DNA from 4 places in the Streptomyces sp. NA04227 genome. Region 2 is predicted to be linked to each of the others. Evidence: riboswitches for the same ligand, from Rfam matches in the RefSeq annotation. Region 2 holds a riboswitch; each other region holds the start of a gene.

Region 1 (2,191 bases), 1.4 Mb from region 2:
GCGGCACCCTGACCTCCCGGCTGGACCGGGTGCTGCGGGAGGAGAAGGGCTACACCTACGGCGTGCGTGCCTTCAGCCAGGTGCTGCGCTCCGCGCAGGACGGCTCGGGTGCGGCGATGCTCGCCATCTCCGGTTCCGTGGACACCGCCTCCACCGGCCCCGCCCTGGAGGACCTCTGGAAGGTGCTGCGCACCCTCGCGGCGGACGGTCTCACCGACGCGGAGCGCGATGTGGCCGTACAGAACCTGGTCGGTGTCGCCCCGCTGAAGTACGAGACGGCGGGCGCCGTCGCCGGGACGCTCGCCGACCAGGTGGAGCAGGAACTGCCCGACGACTTCCAGGGGCAGCTCTACCAGCAGCTCGCCGCGACGGGCACCGTGGAGTCGACCGCGGCCGTGGTCAACGCCTTCCCGGTCGACCGGCTCGTCACTGTCCTGGTGGGCGACGCGGCCGAGATCGAGGAGCCGGTGCGTGCGCTCGGCATCGGTGAAGTGACGGTGGTCACCGGCCAGTAGGACCGGTCGCCGGTCCGTGGGCCGGCAGCGAACGGCCCCGGTGTCGGCACCGCCACCGGGGCCGTTCGCTGTCTGGTTTCTGGTGAACGCACCGCTATGTCCTGTGTGATGGGCGACAAAAGACCGAATCGGTTTGGTCGCACCACCTCTCCCGCTTAGCGTCCTTCCGGCTGTTCGTCATGTGCGCGCCGCATCCGCGGCACCGGACAGTCATCGCCGAGTCCCCCGAAGGCGCGAGCCGGGGGAGCCGGGGACCCGCCTCCAAGGGCCCTTCGCGGTCCGGGAGTTCAGTTCCTGGGGTGAATCGGCCGCCCTCGCGGGCGTCCGTAGGAGACTTCCTGCTCCGAACCCGTCAGCTAACCCGGTAGGCGAGAGGGAAGGAAGGGACCAGCCACACCCATGGCGATCACCCGTGCCCGCGGGAGACACCGCAGACCGAGCCGCCTCACCAGGACGTCCGCCACCGCGGCCGGTGTCGCCGCACTCACCACCGCCGGGGTGCTCGGCGGTCTCGCGGCACCCGCCGGGGCCGCCGAGGAGTCCGTCGAGCAGAGTGGACTGGCCGGGGCGATAGCCATCGACCGGGTCGGCACCTCTCTCGCCGAGCGGATCGAGGCTCAGGCCGAGGCCCAGGAGGCCGCCGCCGCTGCCGAGGCCGCCAAGAAGAAGGCCGCCGAACTGGCCGAGCGCCGCGCCGAGGAGGCCAAGCGCAAGGCACGCGCCGAGCGGGCTGCCAAGGAGCGCGCGGCACGTGCCGCGGAGCGCCGCCGCCTCAACGCCTTCGTCCTGCCCGTCGAGGGCTCGTACGTCTCCACCTCGTACGGCGCCGGTGGTGGCATGTGGTCCTCCGGCAGCCACACCGGCGTCGACTTCCACGCCGCCTCCGGCACCTCGGTCCGGGCCGTCGGCCGCGGCACCGTCGTCAGCACGGGCTGGGGCGGCGCCTACGGCAACGAGGTGGTGATCCGGATGCACGACGGGACGTACACGCAGTACGGCCACCTGTCCTCGATCGGGGTCGCGGTGGGGCAGTCGGTGACGCCCGGTCAGCAGATCGGACTCGCCGGTGCGACCGGCAACACCACCGGGCCGCACCTGCACTTCGAGGCGCGCACCGGTGAGGACTACGGCTCGGACATCGACCCCGTCGCCTATCTGCGCTCCCACGGCGTGAATCTCTGAGGCGCCGCTCCCGGCCGGGAGCGCACCTCGGTGCGAAATGCCACGAAAGCCCTCGGCCTGCCCGCCGAGGGCTTTTGTGTTGTCCAAAAAATATCCCCGGATTCCCCTTCGCCGTCGGAAATCAAGTCACACTGCAATAGAGTCGTCTAACGCGTGCCGGTGAGCGGCGCGCGCGACAAAGCAGAGTGTTTCGCGCGGATCAATGCGGAGGTCCGGTCATGCGCATTCCCGCGCATTCGGTGTGCACGGCGATCCGGGACGACATCGTCTCGGGGGTCCACGAGCGGGGCGGGCGCCTCACGGAAGAAGTCCTCGCCCGGCGTTACGGGGTCTCCCGGGTGCCGGTGCGCGAGGCCCTGCGCACCCTGGAGGCCGAGGGCTTCGTGCTCACCCGCAGGCACGCCGGGGCCTGTGTCGCCGAGCCGACCGAGCAGGAGGCCGCCGACCTGCTCGACATCCGTACCGCCCTGGAACCGCTCGCCGCAGCCCGCGCC
Region 2 (2,191 bases):
GCGGCGTCGTAGATCGAGAAGGAGGAGGTGAAGCCGAGCTTCTTCGACTCGCGGCGCAGGATGCGGACGCAGGCGCTGTGGAAGGTGGAGACCCACATGGCGTTCGCACGCGGCCCGACGAGCTGCTCCACGCGCTCCTTCATCTCGCCCGCGGCCTTGTTGGTGAAGGTGATGGCGAGGATCTGGCCGGGGTGCGCGCCGCGCTCGGCCAACAGATACGCGATGCGGTGGGTGAGCACCCGGGTCTTGCCGGAGCCCGCGCCGGCCACGATGAGCAGGGGCGAGCCGCTGTGCACGACGGCGGCGCGCTGTTCCTCGTTCAGTCCCTCCACCAGGGCAGCGGGATCCACCACGGGGCGCGGGGCGCCGTCGCGGTAGTGGGCGTCGCGGGGTGGCGGCACGTCGAATTTCCCTCCGAACAAGTCGTCGGGTACTTCTTCCGGGCCCTCATCCTCGGGTGGCGGGGGCGCTTCCTCGCGCGGGGCACGCAGATCCGCCAGGAAGCTTTCGTCAAAGAGGCTGCTCATCGCCTCCCGAGTCTAGGCGGCCCCACTGACAGCCCGCCCCGGGTTCGGCCCAGGCCACTCCCGCGCGCCCGGTACGGAGCGCTCCGCTTACGTGCTCTCACGCAGCGCGAAAGTCACGAAAATGTATCGGGCAATTCGAACACCAACCTTCACAGGCGTTCCACGAGTTGGCTAGCGTGCCGGTCGGGCAGTCCGCCACCACCGGGGAAGATCTCGCCGGGACGGGCCGCTCCCGCCGAGTCCGGTGCGCCCACGGGGCAGCCGGAGCCGGGGACCCACCAGGATCCCTTGGGGTGAATCGGCACCGCGTTCACGGCGCGGAGCCGTAGGGCAGACCTTCCCAGCCCGAACCCGACAGCTAACCCGGTAGGCGGCCGAACGGAAGGAGTCGCCCTCCGTGGCGTCACACCGCAAGCCGCGCCCGGCCCGCCTGGCGCCCTCCGGTCCCGCCCTCGGCCTGACCACCGCCGCGCTCACCTCGGTCGCCCTGCTCTCGCAGAGCGCGACCGCCGCGCCCGAGAAGCCGCGGCCCAGCATCGAAGAGGTCAAGAAGAAGGTCGACGACCTGTACCGCGAGGCGGGTGTCGCCACGCAGAAGTACAACGCCGCCAAGGAACGCGCGACCTCGCAGCGCAAGAAGGTCGACACCCTTCTGGACGACGTGGCCAAGCGCACCGACAAGCTCAACGACGCACGGCGCGAGCTGGGTTCGTACGCCGCCGCCCAGTACCGCACGGGCGGCCTCTCGGACACCGCCAATCTGCTCCTCGCCGACGACCCGGGCGAGTACACCGAGCAGAAGCAGCTCATGCACCGGCTCACCGGACGGCAGAAGCAGGCGGTCGACGACTTCCAGGCGCAGCAGCTCGCCACCTCGCGCAAGCGGGCCGAGGCGGCCCGCAGCCTGGAGACGCTGACCGGCACCCAGGACTCGCTCAAGACCTCCAAGCAGAACGTGCAGTCCAAGCTGACCGAGGCCCGCGAGCTGCTGTCGAAGCTGACGGCCGAGGAGAAGGCCCGGCTCGCGGCGATCGAGAAGAGGAAAGAGGACGAGGCCCGCCGCAAGGCCGAGGAACTCGCCCGGCAGCAGGCCGCGGAGCGCGAGCGGCGCGAGCGCGAGGAAGAAGAAAACAACGACGACGGTGACGGCGGCGGGGGCGGGACCACCGACCCCGGCACGGGCACCGACACCCCCGGCGGCACCACGGCCGCCCAGGGCGAGCAGGCCATCGCCTTCGCACGGCAGCAGATAGGCAAGCCGTACGTGTGGGGCGCGACCGGGCCCGGCTCGTTCGACTGCTCCGGGCTGACCCTCAAGGCCTGGGACGCGGCGGGCATCACGCTGCCGCGCACCACCTGGGACCAGGTGAAGACCGGCACCACCATCCCGATCTCCCAGGCGCGCGCGGGCGATCTGGTGTTCTTCTACGACGACATCAGCCACGTCGGCCTGTACCTCGGCGACGGCAAGATGGTCCACGCCCCGAAGCCGGGCACCAACGTCCGCGAGGAGTCGGTGTACTACATGCCGATCCACAGTGTGGTGCGGCCCGGGTAGCGCCTTGGGCAACGGCCGCCCGTACGGGCGTACTTGAGCGGCGGATACGCGAAGGGGCCCGCTTTGCCCAGGAGTTCACCTGGGGAAGGAAGCGGGCCCTCGGCGT
Region 3 (2,191 bases), 2.4 Mb from region 2:
TTCGGACGCCCCTTCGGGCACCCCGCCGGACAGCCCGTCCGGCACCCCCTCGGACACTCCGTCCGACCCCCCCTCCGAAGACCCCACCGGCCGTCACCGCGGCGACCCGGCTCCCGACGACACCCCTGATGAGCACCCCGGCAGGGGCTCCGGCCGTCACTCGCGCCCGGGTGATGCGCCTGCGGGTGCGGAGGGTTCGTACACCGTCCGGGCCGGGGACAATCTCTGGGCCATCGCGGGTGCACATGACATCGAGGGCGGCTGGCCGGAGTTGTACGCGCTGAACCGGCAGACGGTCGGCGGCGATCCGGACCTCATTCTCCCCGGTCAGACGCTGTCTCTTGGGTCCGAATCGGACGCACGCAAAGGCTAGTTAGTGCCTTGATGTCCGTTTTGGTGAAACTGAGAGATGGGTCTCAGAAGCCCTGATCGTCTTTGGAAAACCGACGATCGCATGTTTACGGTCGTGACCGCTCGCCACAGCGGGCCCCTGTGGTCGTCACGCCGAATCCTGCCGACGTCCGCCGGGAACAGTCGTCGCGTCAAGCGCCGTTGGCAGGAGCGGGGGACCCAAGGTTTGCGCCGGGGCCCGTGCCGGCCGGGCAGCGAGCTGCTGCCCGCCCGCGGGAACCGGCTAGGGGTGAAGTCGCACAGCTGAAGCGTGCGGCCGGGCAAATTCGTCACCGGCTCGTCCGAGTCGGGGGCACCCCATCGGCCCGAACCCGACAGCTCACCTCGCAGGCGTCGGTGAGGGGATCACTCCATGCTGCTTTCCGGCAAGGGCAAGCACCGTCGCCCGACCTTCTTCAACCGCACCGCCCGCGTCGTCACGCTCGCCGGTGTCGCCGGCGCCGCGGTCGCCGCCCCGCTGGTCGCCACCGGCTCGGCCTCCGCCGCCACCGCCTCCGAGTGGGACAAGGTCGCCCAGTGCGAGTCCGGCGGCAACTGGTCCATCAACACGGGCAACGGCTACTACGGCGGCCTGCAGTTCAGCAGCTCCACCTGGGCCGGTTACGGCGGTACGCAGTACGCCTCGCGCGCCGACCTGGCCACCAAGGAGCAGCAGATAGCCGTCGCCGAGAAGGTCCTCGCGGGCCAGGGCAAGGGCGCCTGGCCGTCCTGCGGTGTGGGCCTGTCCAACACCCCGTACCAGGGTGGCGGCACCGCCGAGCCCGCCCCGCAGCAGGAGACCAAGCCCGCCGAGGAGCGTTCCTCGCGCACCGAGGACCGCAAGGCCCCGGCGAAGCAGGAGACCGTCAAGACCCCGACCGGCAAGAAGGTCGCCAAGGGTGACGGCGAGTACAAGGTCGTCAAGGGCGACACCCTCAGCGAGATCGCGTCCGAGCACAAGGTCAAGGGCGGCTGGCAGAAGCTGTTCAAGCTGAACGACGACATCGTCGACGAGGCCGACCTCATCTACCCGGGTCAGCGGCTCCACCTGAGCTGACCCTGCCCGCGAGGGCGACCCCGTCCGGACCGGGCGGCTTCACCCCCCTGGGTCCGCCCGGACCGTCACCGCTCTCGCAGACCGCCCCGCCCCGCGCGTTCTCCCCCGTACGCGCCGGGGCGGGGCTCTTTTGCGGCCGGGGTGTGCCCCGCGTCGTACGCACTCCGCACCCGCACAGGAAAGCCGAGTTCACCCACCACTCACCGGCTTCACCCGCATTCAGCCGCCTTTGTCCCCCATTTCGTCCCGGTGTGTGGGCCGTCGAACCTCGCCCGGGGTCACTGCGGCTAGGCTCTTGCCGCGTGGGCAGCCTCCACCGAGGGGCCGTCCCGCAGTCCCACGTCACATCCCAGAAGGAGATGCTCGTGCCGTCCATCGACGTCGTCGTAGCCCGGGAAATCCTGGACTCCCGAGGCAACCCCACCGTCGAGGTCGAGGTCGGCCTCGACGACGGCAGCACCGGCCGTGCGGCCGTCCCGTCCGGCGCCTCCACCGGCGCCTTCGAGGCCCTGGAGCTCCGCGACCAGGACGCCAGCCGCTACAACGGCAAGGGTGTCGAGAAGGCCGTCCTCGCGGTCATCGAGCAGATCGGCCCGGAGCTCGTCGGCTACGACGCCACCGAGCAGCGCCTGATCGACCAGGCCATGTTCGACCTGGACGCCACCCCGGACAAGTCCTCGCTCGGCGCCAACGCCATCCTCGGCGTCTCGCTCGCCGTGGCCCACGCCGCCTCCGAGGCCAGCG
Region 4 (2,191 bases), 2.3 Mb from region 2:
ACCTTCGAGTGCCTGGTCGCCGGCGTTGCGGAAGTCGAAGACGGTGTGCAGGCCGAGCGAGGTGAGGAAGGCGGTGTCCTCGTCGGTGGCGTGGGCCAGGTGCCCGCTGCGGTACAGCACACCCGGCCTGACGCGCCTGCCGTCCACGGTCGGCAGTCCGCCCACGTCACGGAAGTTCCGTACGCCGGTCAGCTGCGGTTCTGTCGACGGCACCTGCTGCGTCACTGGGGCTCCTCCCGGCGGGCCGCCGACGTGGTTCGCGGGCGGACACGATTTCGACGATACGACACACGTCGCGGCCGTCATCATCGCCGCTGACCGCGTGCGAGGGCCATGTGTGTGCCGTGGTTCATGGCGAAGGCAACACCGCGCGATGCCCGTATTGCCCGAAATGGCATCTGATTTCCAAGTGGCCCCGGAATAAAGTCTCCTGGCCTTGATGCGAGTGAGCGGGATCATATTCGTGACGGTCGGTGGCGGCGGCCGGTTTCGCACCCTCAAGCGCGGCAAGGATTTCCGAGTGGCCGGAAGATCGAGATTCCACGGAGTGTGACCGCTGAATTCTCCGAGGGATCAAGAAAGGAATGTGGGTGGGAATTCCCGGCTTGTCGTCCGTATTCCGGTTCGCTTAACGTCGCGCTCAATCCGGACGGACGCCTAATCCTGCCGCCGCCCGGAATCCGCACTCACCTAAGAATCGGCAGGAGCGGGGAAACCACAGGTAGTAGGCCGGGTCCCGAGTGGACCGGCTAGGGGTGAAGTCGTGCCGTATCACGGCCGGGCATCTCCAGCCCGAACCCGACAGCTCACCTCGCAGGCGCCGGAGAGGAATCCGCCATGCCTGCAAAGGGCAAGCACCGCCGTCCCACCTCGCGTCGCCTGCTGCGTACGCTCGCCGTCGCCTCCACGGGCGGCGCGGCACTCGCGCTCCCGCTGATCGGCGCCACCGGCGCCCACGCGGCCGCCGCGCAGGGCGCCGACGTCAAGCAGAAGAGCGTCACCAAGGCCGCCGAGAAGCCGAAGAAGAAGGCCAAGAAGGCCCCCGAGACCTACACCGTGGTTCCGGGCGACCACCTGTCGAAGATCGCCCAGGAGCAGCACGTCAGCGGCGGCTGGAAGAAGCTGTACGCCGACAACCGCGAGGCCATCGGCTCCGACCCCGCGCTGATCCGCCCGGGCCTGAAGCTGACCCTCGGCGCCAAGGCCGAGAAGCCTCAGGCCCCGAAGAAGCAGGCCGCGCCCAAGAAGGAAGCCCCGAAGAAGCAGGCCAAGGCCGCGCCCGCCGCCACGGGTTGGACGCTGCCCGTCGCCGGCTCCGTCGGCACGCCGTACCACCAGTCCGGCAGCATGTGGTCCAGCGGTTACCACACTGGTGTCGACTTCGCGGTGCCGACCGGGACCAGCCTGAAGGCCGTCGGCCCGGCGACCGTCGTGTCGGCCGGTCCGGGCGGTGCCTACGGCAACCAGGTCGTGCTCCAGCTCGAGGACGGCCGCTACGCCCAGTACGCGCACCTCTCCCAGATCTCCGTCTCGGCCGGTCAGAGCGTGAGCGGCGGCCAGGAGATCGGCCTGTCCGGCGCGACCGGCAATGTCACCGGGCCGCACCTGCACTTCGAGATCCGCACCGGCCCGGACTACGGTTCCGACATCGACCCGCTGGGCTATCTGCGTGCCCACGGTGTGACCATCTGAGTCAATCCGGCACCAACCCGCGAGGGCGTCTGAACGAAAGCGCGCGGACGCCGTCGCCGGGCCGAACCGGAACGCGGTAAACGATCAGGGCCGCGACGTACCAAAGGGTGCGTCGCGGCCCTGATGTGTCGTCCGACACCCCTTCGGCTATTCCGAGTTGGCGGAAATTTTCCTGGTGGCGTATCTCACGAGCCGTCAAGCCCTTATTACGGTGGCGTAGGTCACGCGTGGAGGTGAAAAATACGCTGACGTGGCAGCAGAGTCGACATCTTCCTCACGTGACGAAATCAGGTCCTACGCTGCGATCGGCGACAGCTTCACCGAAGGCGTGGGCGACCCGGGCCCCGGCGGTTCCTGTCTCGGCTGGGCCGACCGGCTGGCAGTCCTGCTCGACGACCGAGTCCCCGAACACAGCTTCCGCTACGCGAATCTCGCGGTACGCGGGAAACTCCTCGACCAGATCGTCGCGGACCAGGTGCCGCGTGCCAGGGAACTCGCT

The links. A riboswitch is a leader RNA that binds a small molecule or an ion and turns the genes downstream of it on or off. The one in region 2 is predicted to bind cyclic di-AMP.
Region 1: it holds a riboswitch for cyclic di-AMP, as region 2 does, so the genes downstream of both, HUT18_RS27805 (M23 family metallopeptidase) here and HUT18_RS22255 (C40 family peptidase) in region 2, are expected to answer to the same signal.
Region 3: it holds a riboswitch for cyclic di-AMP, as region 2 does, so the genes downstream of both, HUT18_RS12030 (transglycosylase family protein) here and HUT18_RS22255 (C40 family peptidase) in region 2, are expected to answer to the same signal.
Region 4: it holds a riboswitch for cyclic di-AMP, as region 2 does, so the genes downstream of both, HUT18_RS31395 (LysM peptidoglycan-binding domain-containing M23 family metallopeptidase) here and HUT18_RS22255 (C40 family peptidase) in region 2, are expected to answer to the same signal.

The regions. Positions count from the first base shown of each region.
Region 1 covers NZ_CP054918.1:6,553,636-6,555,826, forward strand. The annotation lists gene HUT18_RS27800 (pitrilysin family protein) at 1-515, shown strand, start outside; cyclic di-AMP (ydaO/yuaA leader) riboswitch at 720-901, shown strand; gene HUT18_RS27805 (M23 family metallopeptidase) at 915-1,697, shown strand; gene HUT18_RS27810 (GntR family transcriptional regulator) at 1,916-2,191, shown strand, end outside.
Region 2 covers NZ_CP054918.1:5,179,670-5,181,860, reverse strand. The annotation lists gene pcrA (DNA helicase PcrA) at 1-527, opposite strand, end outside; cyclic di-AMP (ydaO/yuaA leader) riboswitch at 751-916, shown strand; gene HUT18_RS22255 (C40 family peptidase) at 925-2,085, shown strand.
Region 3 covers NZ_CP054918.1:2,824,371-2,826,561, reverse strand. The annotation lists gene HUT18_RS12035 (transglycosylase family protein) at 1-373, shown strand, start outside; cyclic di-AMP (ydaO/yuaA leader) riboswitch at 538-759, shown strand; gene HUT18_RS12030 (transglycosylase family protein) at 764-1,447, shown strand; gene eno (phosphopyruvate hydratase) at 1,813-2,191, shown strand, end outside.
Region 4 covers NZ_CP054918.1:7,466,922-7,469,112, forward strand. The annotation lists gene HUT18_RS31390 (tyrosine-protein phosphatase) at 1-225, opposite strand, end outside; cyclic di-AMP (ydaO/yuaA leader) riboswitch at 678-833, shown strand; gene HUT18_RS31395 (LysM peptidoglycan-binding domain-containing M23 family metallopeptidase) at 838-1,692, shown strand; gene HUT18_RS31400 (SGNH/GDSL hydrolase family protein) at 1,943-2,191, shown strand, end outside.